2 regions of the Pseudoalteromonas sp. BDTF-M6 genome follow, and region 1 is predicted to be linked to the other one. Evidence: predicted binding sites of a transcription regulator. Region 1 holds the regulator's gene; the other holds the start of a gene.

Region 1 (4,515 bases):
TCAAACTCAGCAAACCGAACAACCACGGGTGCAGCCGCGGGTGCAGCCGCGCGTACTGCAACCATATAATCACGGTGCCCGCGTCCATAGCCAACAAGAGCGCGAACACACGCCGGTGGCCGACTCCTTGCAGGCTTTGTTAGAGCGTCAAAATCCACAACCGAAAAATGCCGCCCTGGCGGATATGTTTTCGCAATCCGGCATCGATTTGCAGCAGTCAGGGCAGCAGTCAGGGCAGCAGCAGGTGCAGCAGCCAGCGTCGCACTACGCCCCGGCAGAATCAGATATGCAACCGCGTGTGCAACCGCGGGTGCAACAACCGCATGCGCCATCACAGCGTCCGGAACCAAGAATGCCCGCCCAACATCTGGGTGATGACCTGGACGGTGATGACTTAGATGACTTCGCTCCGAGCACCAAGGCCGAGCAGGATGAAATCACCGCCATGCGTGACGAAATGAATGCCATTCGCCAATTGCTGGAACATCAGGTATCGGGCTTGCTGTCACAAGACCGTGCCCGTCGAGACCCGACCCGCGCCTGTTTTATCGAGCGTCTGCAAGGCATGGGTATCGATGCCAAGGTGGCCGAGCAGTTGGTGCGTTATGTGCCCGATGACGTTTCCCGTCAGCAAGCCTGGCAGGGAGTGATGGAAATGATGCATAAGCATATGCACACCACGGGCAACGAGATTTTACGCCATGGCGGCGTCTATGCCTTGGTGGGACCCACAGGTGTTGGTAAAACCACAACGGTGGCTAAACTGGCGGCCCTGGGGGCGCAGAGATACGGTGCCGATCAGGTGGCCTTGATCACCACGGATACCTACCGTATCGGCGCCTTCGAGCAATTGGCGACCTATGGGCGAATTATCGGTTGTCCGGTAAAACAAGTTAAAGATGCCAGCGAATTGGCCGATACCTTATTTCAGTTACGCAATAAGCGCCTGGTGTTAATTGACACCGCCGGTATGAGCCAGCGCGATCTGCGTTTAAGCGAGCAGTTAAATACCCTGATGCGCAGCGCCGCGGTTGAGATCCGCAGCTACCTGGTACTCAGTGCCACCGCCCAGCGCGAAGTGTTGCAAGAAGCCATAAAACACTTCCAAAAGGTCGACCTAAGTGGCTGTATTTTCACTAAGCTTGATGAAAGTCTAAGTTTGGGTGAGATTATTAGTGTAGCGATTCAAAATCGCCTGCCAATAGGGTATCTTACTAACGGTCAGCGCGTGCCAGAAGATATCCGGGTTGCAAACTCGGAAAAAATGGTGAGAAAGGCTGAGCAATTGTTTATAAAACGCCAAAAAGCGCAAGCAGCACAGGCTCCAGCAGGGCGTCAGACGGTAGCGTCACCAGCAGTAGGAATGTATGATTAACACCATCTTGGATCAGGCAAGCGGCCTTCGCAGAATGAATCAGAATAATAGTCAAGGCGTAAAAGTAATCGCCGTAACCGGCGGCAAAGGCGGTGTGGGTAAAACCAATGTTTCCCTGAATATGGCCATTGCTATGGGCCAACAAGGAAAGCGGGTTTTAGTGCTTGATGCCGATCTGGGGCTGGCCAATTGCGACGTGATGCTTGGCTTGCGAGTGGAAAAAAACCTGTCGCATGTCCTCAATGGTGAGTGTCACCTGCGCGACATCCTGGTTGAAGGTCCCGCCGGCATCCATATCGCTCCCGCTTCTTCGGGAGCCCAGAGCATGGTGGAACTAAGCCCCGCCGAGCATGCGGGTCTGATCCGTGCCTTTAGCGAGCTCGATAACGATTATGACGTGCTGATTGTCGATACCGCGGCCGGTATTTCCGACATGGTCCTAAGCTTTTCGCGCGCCTCGCAGGATGTGGTGGTGGTGGTCTGTGATGAGCCGACCTCCATTACCGATGCCTATGCCTTGATCAAGGTGCTTAGCCGCGAGCATGGTGTCTACAAATTTAAAATCGTTGCTAATATGGTACGCAGCCTGCGCGAGGGTCAAGATCTGTTCGCCAAGCTGTCCAAGGTCACCGATCGCTTCCTCGATGTCTCACTGGAACTGGTTGCCACCGTGCCCTATGACGAAAACATGCGTAAAGCCACGCGCCGCCAAAAAGCCGTGGTTGATTTATTCCCTAACTCTCCGGCCTCGGTGTCGTTGAAGAGCCTGGCCAACAAGGCCTGGCAATGGCCGTTGCCAAACCATCCTTCGGGACACTTAGAATTCTTTATTGAAAAGCTCGTAGGCGGCTAACGGTTTAGGACGGCTATGAATAGGGTCGCAGGGTATCAACAGCAACAGCAGTTAAGTTCTTTGGTGGAGCGCCATGCTGCATTAGTTAAGCGTATCGCCTGCCATCTTTTGGCGCGTTTGCCCGCCAGCGTGCAATTGGACGATCTCATTCAATCGGGAATGATAGGGCTTATCGAAGCCTCGAAAAACTTCGATGGCAGCAAGGGTGCCAGCTTTGAAACCTTTGCCGGCATTCGTATTCGTGGTGCCATGCTCGATGAAATTCGTCGTGGTGACTGGGCGCCACGCTCATTGCACCGCCATAGCCGTGCCATAGCGCAGGCTATTCACGATTTGGAACGGGCCTTGGGACGCGAGCCAAAAGATGCCGAAGTCGCTCAAAAGCTGGATATTTCACTCGAGGAATATCATACGATTTTAAACGATGTTAATTGCGCCAAGGTCATTGGCATCGAAGATCTGGGCGTCGATGAAGACGTTATCGGCGGTGGCGGTGAGCATGAACAAGAACAGCTCAGCCGCCCCTTTGCCAGCATGCATAACGAACGATTTAATGCCGCTTTGGTTGCGGCGATCAAGTCGTTGCCCGAGCGCGACGCCTTGGTACTGTCGTTGTACTACAACGATGAAATGAACTTAAAAGAAATAGGGCACATACTCGAGGTTAGCGAGTCGCGTGTGAGCCAAATACATAGCCAGGCGATGATCAAGCTTAGAGCCAAGATCAGCGACTGGATCAATTAGTAGTAAGTAAAGCGGGTTTAGACCTCACTGGAGGATACTTTGGATAAGAACATGAAAATTCTCGTGGTTGATGACTTTTCCACTATGAGAAGAATCATTAAAAATCTATTGCGTGATTTAGGCTTCACCAATGTGCAAGAGGCAGACGATGGCAGCACGGCGCTCCCTATGCTGCAAAATCAGGACTTCGATTTTGTGGTCACCGATTGGAATATGCCGGGCATGCAAGGTATTGACCTGTTGCGCGCCATTCGCGCCGACGAGCGACTCAAGCACCTACCCGTATTAATGGTGACCGCCGAAGCCAAGAAAGAGCAAATTATTGCCGCCGCCCAGGCCGGTGTGAATGGTTACATTGTTAAGCCGTTTACCGCCGCGACCTTGAAAACCAAGCTGGAAAAAGTGTTTGAACGCTTAGGTTAAAAAAGAAGGAGAGGTTTATGTCAGCGCCCGCTGCACCTCATATTACCCTGGAGCAGGCCAAGCAGCTTGTCGCGTTCTTGGAACAGGGCGAACAGGAAAAAGCCGACCAATTGATCTTGGATGCGGCCTCGAAGGAGCAATCCGAGCTGTTTGCCGAGGTGGGAAAACTCACGCGCCAACTGCATGAATCACTGAAAAATTTTCAGCTGGATACCCGCCTTTCAGACTTGACCAACGAAGCCATTCCAGACGCCAAACAGCGTCTAAATTATGTTATGGAAATGACCGAGCAGGCGGCCAATAAAACCATGGATGCGGTGGAAGCCAGCCTGCCCATTGCCGAGCGCTTGTCCACCGACCTGCATCAGATCAAACCCAGCTGGGATAAGCTGATGCGCCGAGACTTGCAGTTGGGCGAGTTTAAGCAGCTGTGCCATCAGCTTGACGGCTTTATGGGGCGCTCGCAGAGCAGTACCTTGGAGCTGCACGCTTTGCTTAACAATGTGTTGTTGGCGCAAGACTACCAGGACTTGACCGGTCAGGTGATCCGCCGGGTTATCGAACTGGTTCGTGAAGTGGAAGACAGCTTGATCCACCTGCTGACCGTCTTCGGTGCTGAAGAAGGCGAGCTATTAGAAAAAGAACAAGTGGCCATTAAGGTCAACGGCGAAGGCCCTGAAGGGCCCATTATTGATAAAGAATCTCGTGATGATGTGGTATCAAGCCAGGACGAGGTCGACGACTTGTTGTCGAGCCTGGGATTCTAACAGGAGTGCGGTTGCATGAGCTTTGAAGTAGATGAAGATATTTTGCAGGACTTTCTCGTCGAAGCGGGTGAAATATTAGAACAGCTGTCTGAGCAATTGGTGGAGCTGGAAAATAATCCCGAAGATAAGGATCTACTTAACGCCATCTTCCGTGGTTTCCACACAGTGAAAGGCGGTGCCGGCTTCCTGGCCATGAATGAGTTGGTTGATGCCTGCCATGGTGCCGAAAACGTCTTTGATATTCTGCGTCAGGGGCAACGTCGCGTTACAGCCGAGTTGATGGATGTGATCTTGCAAGCGCTGGACACCATTAACGAGATGTTCGCGCAAATTCAGCTGCGTGCTCAACCCGA
Region 2 (4,515 bases), on a different contig from region 1:
CTTAGCGCGAGCTTTTAACCAATAAACGATAGGTAAATAGCAAAGCACTATGGTGGCAATATTGATTACGGGGATAATCGTTTTGAACAGGTAAGCACTGTTGTAACTTAAATCCCAAAGGTGTCGGTCGGCTAATCGCCACATTTGCAAAAAAGGCACCGCAACAACAATCAGCTGGCCCATGATGCTTTGCCACAAGTGGACCTTACCGCGTACGCCCCAATAAGCAATGATGGCCATCCAGGTTATGTCATTACCTGCCCAAATAACATAGCGCCAGAACTTTTGCGTATCCCAGGAGAATATCCATTCGTGGATCAGCGCGCCGTATAAGAAAAAGCCAGCGGTCAGCAGCGCAAAGCGTATGCCTCTGACATCTTTAATAATGGCAAGAACAACAATCGCCGGCACTATCAGTGCCGCCGAACTGTTATTGAGAAGCAGAAGAAAGTCTTCGAACCAATCTGGCATAGTTAGGCCTTAGGTAAACCTTAGGTACACCTTAGGTACACCTTTGTTAACCCTGAGGCTGCTTTTGTTCTTGATCCTGGCCCTGACCGTCTTCGTGGTCGGTTTTGTCATCAGAGCCACCGCCATTACCCGGCATATAAGCAAACTTGTTTAAAATAGTCATTCCTTCTCCTACTGTTTGTTTCTAAATCGTAAACTAGGCATAAAATAACGAATTTTTTCAACAAGTGCCAATACTTACTGCACAACTTCTATCGGCTCCGACTCTTTCGCCTTACCCTGCATAATGGATATTTCTACGCGACGGTTACGCTTACGGTCTTCATCAGTTTCATTGGGCACCAAGGGCCGGGTATCGGCATGACCGACCACCACCATGCGGTTTTTATCAAAGCCCTCTACCTTTTGCATCTCGGTGGCAACGGCTACCGCCCGCTTGGCACTGAGATCCCAGTTATTGGTATAAAGCTCATTAGCGACCTGAAAATCATCGGTGTGGCCGGAGACGGTGATCTCCCCGGGCACATCTTTGAGCAAGCGGGCAATGTCATGCACTATGGGCTTAAATTGCGGCTGCAAAAACGCACTGCCGGATGGGAAAGAACCATTTTCACGAATACGAATGATGATCTGTTGACCAAGGGATTCCAGCTCGATGGCACCATCGATAATTTGTTGCTCCAGCTGCTGGGCTATTTTCTTCACCAGCTCATTGACCCTTTCTTGATCCGCCGTGGCAATCGCCTGCTGTTGTTCTTGTTGCTCTTCTGTGCTCGAAGATTCACCGCCACGCTGATCGCCGCGTTGTTCCTGGCGACCACCGGCCGAGTCTTCATCACCGGCCTGGAACTCCAGCATTTGCTGGGTCATCTCCGTGGTTTGCTGCTGAATGGTCTCAATGGGGGTAGGTTCCGGTCGCCCGGGCTTAAACTCCATGGCGATCACACTGGTGCCCTTGGGGATATCTTTGACTTCCAGCTTGTTTTGCACCCCGAAGGCAAACTTCATCGAGCCGGCAATCTGCTTAAATTTCAGTACATCCATTTCCGAGAAGGCCAGCAGCAGCACGAAGAAGCACATCAACAGCGACATCAAATCGGCAAAGGTCCCCATCCACTGGGGTAACCCGGGAGGAGGACATTTACAAGGTTGCTCGTCGGACATACTCATTCCTCGCTCATGCCTCTGTATCTAACTGACGCTTAGACTCGGCAAGGTAATTCTTTAAAATGCCCTCGATCACCTTGGGGTTTTGACCGTCTTGAATTCCCAAAATCGCATCGAGGATCAGGCGCTGATTCAGCTCTTCTTCGTCTTTACGCAGCTCCAGCTTAGACTGGATGGGGATGGCTATGACGTTCGCTAAAAAGGCACCATACAGGGTTGTTAACAAGGCCACCGCCATGGCCGGGCCAATGGCCTTGGGGTCATCCATATTCGAAAGCATGGCCACCAGACCGATAAGCGTACCTATCATGCCCATGGCGGGGGCGATATCCCCGAGTGCTTTAAATAAACCGGCGCCCTGCTGATGGCGCGCCGAGGTCAGCATAATGTCTTTTTGTAAGGTGGCACGCACCACGTCGGCATCGTGACCGTCAACCAGCATGTCGATGCCCTTACGCATAAACTTATTGCGGATATCCGCTTCTTCCAACGCCAAGAAGCCACCTTTACGGGCCGAATCCGCCAGCTCTACGGCTTTTTCAATCAACTCATCCGGCGACTCTATCTTAAACATAAAGGCCTTGCCGGCCACCTTACCTATGGCAAAGAACTGCCCCATGGTGTAATTAGCAAGAACGATAAACAGCGAGCCACCAAAAACAATCAGTACCGATGGGGTGTTGTAAAACATACTTACATCGCCACCAAGTACCATAGACATGACTACAAAGCCTATCGCGCCGAGAATACCAATAATGGTTGCTAAATCCACACGTCCTCCACCCACAGTTACTGCATTTCGCACCTCTTTGAGCCTGGCTCGGGTGCTTAATACCAATTTTATTAATGCCTTGCCCAATCTAGCGAACCAAACACCGGACTATCTGCGTTAAAAATCATTCATACAGAGCGACTGTATGTCATCATTTTCGCCTTGTTATCCCGAGTGTTTATCTGTCGCTATCATTGCTCATTTCATCAATGCAATTGGTATAAAAATTTGCCGCTATTATAAATACTCTTAGGCTATCGGCAACTGATGCAATTACTTAACCCTTTTATTTAAAATTCTGCGCATTAGAGCAGGCTAAAATCATCACCTCCTTTGACCTAGTCACGGAATACCCCTAAAATTGGCGCTCTTAGCAATTCAGTAACGAGAGCGCAGGCAATGGCACAAAAAAAACCAGAAAACCTCACCTTTGAGGACGCAATCAACGAACTGAGCCAAATTGTCACCGAGATGGAACAAGGCGATATGCCGCTTGAACATTCTTTAAAGCAGTTTGAACGCGGTATCAGCCTGGCCAATGCCTCGGCGCAAAAACTGGATCATGCGCAGCAAAAGGTGAGCATGCTGATGAGCAATGATCTCGACGGCGAATTAACGCCTATGGACCCTCAAGAGTAATAGTCACTGTGGAATTAAAACAAGCCTTAGCACAAGCGCAACAAGACGTAGTACACACCCTAGAAAGCTATTTCCACAGCCAGCAAGACGCTCAACCTCGGATCCTCGCGGCCAGCCAGTACAGCGTACAAAATGGCGGCAAACGATTGCGCCCATTTTTGGTTTATTGCGTCGGCACCATGCTCGGTGCCAACAAGAGCGATCTCGATAAGGCCGCCGCGGCCATCGAGTGTATCCACAGCTATTCTCTTGTGCATGATGACCTACCGGCCATGGACGACGATGAATTACGTCGCGGTCGACCCACTTGCCATATTGCCTATGATGAAGCCCATGCTATTTTGGCCGGTGACGCACTGCAAAGCATCGCCTTTGAATTACTGAGCGCTAACGACTTTAACATTGAGGCGGGCGCACAAATCCGCCTGGTACAAAGCTTAAGCCGCGCAGCCGGTCTACTCGGTATGGTGGGTGGCCAGGCCTTAGATATCGCCGCCACCGGCAAAAGCATCAGTCTCAATGAGCTTGAGCAGATACATAATGCCAAAACTGGGGCCCTCTTGAGCTGCGCCATCGAACTTGGCTATTTATGCGCCCCTAAAGGCGACAATAAGACCGAAACGGCATTACAACAGTACGGTAAGGCCATTGGCCTGGCGTTCCAGGTGCAGGACGACATTCTGGATATTGAAGGCGATACCCAGACCTTAGGCAAACCGCAAGGCTCGGATGTGGCCGCCAACAAAGCAACCTACCCGGCTCTGCTCGGTTTAGATGGCGCTAAAGCCAAACTGAAGCAGCTCTATGACGAGGCCATTGCGGCCCTCGACAGCCTGCCCTATGACACCAAGATGCTGGCGCAACTGGCGCAATACATCATCGCCCGAGATCATTAAAAATTACTACAGATGGCCGTGCCCATTTTGATATACTCGGGCCATCGCAGTGAAGGATAATAAAACGCATGAATTTGGATAGTAGCAAGTATCCCCTTTTAAATCAGGTTGATGAACCTGCACAACTGCGCGACCTAGCACAAGATAAGCTCGGCGCGTTTAGCTATGAATTGCGGGATTACCTACTGAACTCCGTATCACAAAGCAGTGGTCACTTTGCCTCGGGTTTAGGCACGGTGGAACTGACTGTGGCGTTGCATTATGTCTATAACACGCCGTTCGACCGCTTGATTTGGGATGTGGGTCACCAGGCGTACCCGCATAAATTGATCACCGGTCGCCGCGAGCAAATGCACACCATCCGCCAAAAAGATGGCCTACACCCCTTCCCTTACCGAGGTGAAAGCGAGTACGACACCTTTAGCGTCGGTCACTCAAGTACCTCTATCTCTGCGGCACTGGGCATGTCCATTGCCGCGCAAAAAGAAGGGAAAGGACGTAAAACCGTGGCCGTAATCGGCGATGGCGCCATTACCGCTGGCATGGCATTCGAAGCCATGAACCACGCCG

Evidence for each region. Region 1 encodes FliA, which starts transcription of late flagellar genes. Its sites were predicted from a motif close to CTAAAGNTNNNNNNNNNNNNGCCGATA; they were not measured.
Region 2: a site for FliA is predicted at 2,666-2,692, ahead of pomA (flagellar motor protein PomA). Genes of this name have one in related genera too.

What each region holds. Positions count from the first base shown of each region.
Region 1 is NZ_JAGXTQ010000006.1:52,825-57,339, forward strand. It holds gene flhF (flagellar biosynthesis GTPase FlhF) at 1-1,375, shown strand, start outside; gene KD147_RS13850 (MinD/ParA family protein) at 1,368-2,228, shown strand; gene KD147_RS13855 (RNA polymerase sigma factor FliA) at 2,244-2,972, shown strand; gene cheY (chemotaxis response regulator CheY) at 3,012-3,395, shown strand; gene KD147_RS13865 (protein phosphatase CheZ) at 3,413-4,162, shown strand; gene KD147_RS13870 (chemotaxis protein CheW) at 4,178-4,515, shown strand, end outside.
Region 2 is NZ_JAGXTQ010000004.1:5,076-9,590, forward strand. It holds gene KD147_RS09935 (hypothetical protein) at 1-471, opposite strand, end outside; gene KD147_RS09940 (flagellar motor protein MotB) at 709-1,635, opposite strand; gene pomA (flagellar motor protein PomA) at 1,649-2,410, opposite strand; gene KD147_RS09950 (exodeoxyribonuclease VII small subunit) at 2,810-3,049, shown strand; gene ispA ((2E,6E)-farnesyl diphosphate synthase) at 3,058-3,945, shown strand; gene dxs (1-deoxy-D-xylulose-5-phosphate synthase) at 4,014-4,515, shown strand, end outside.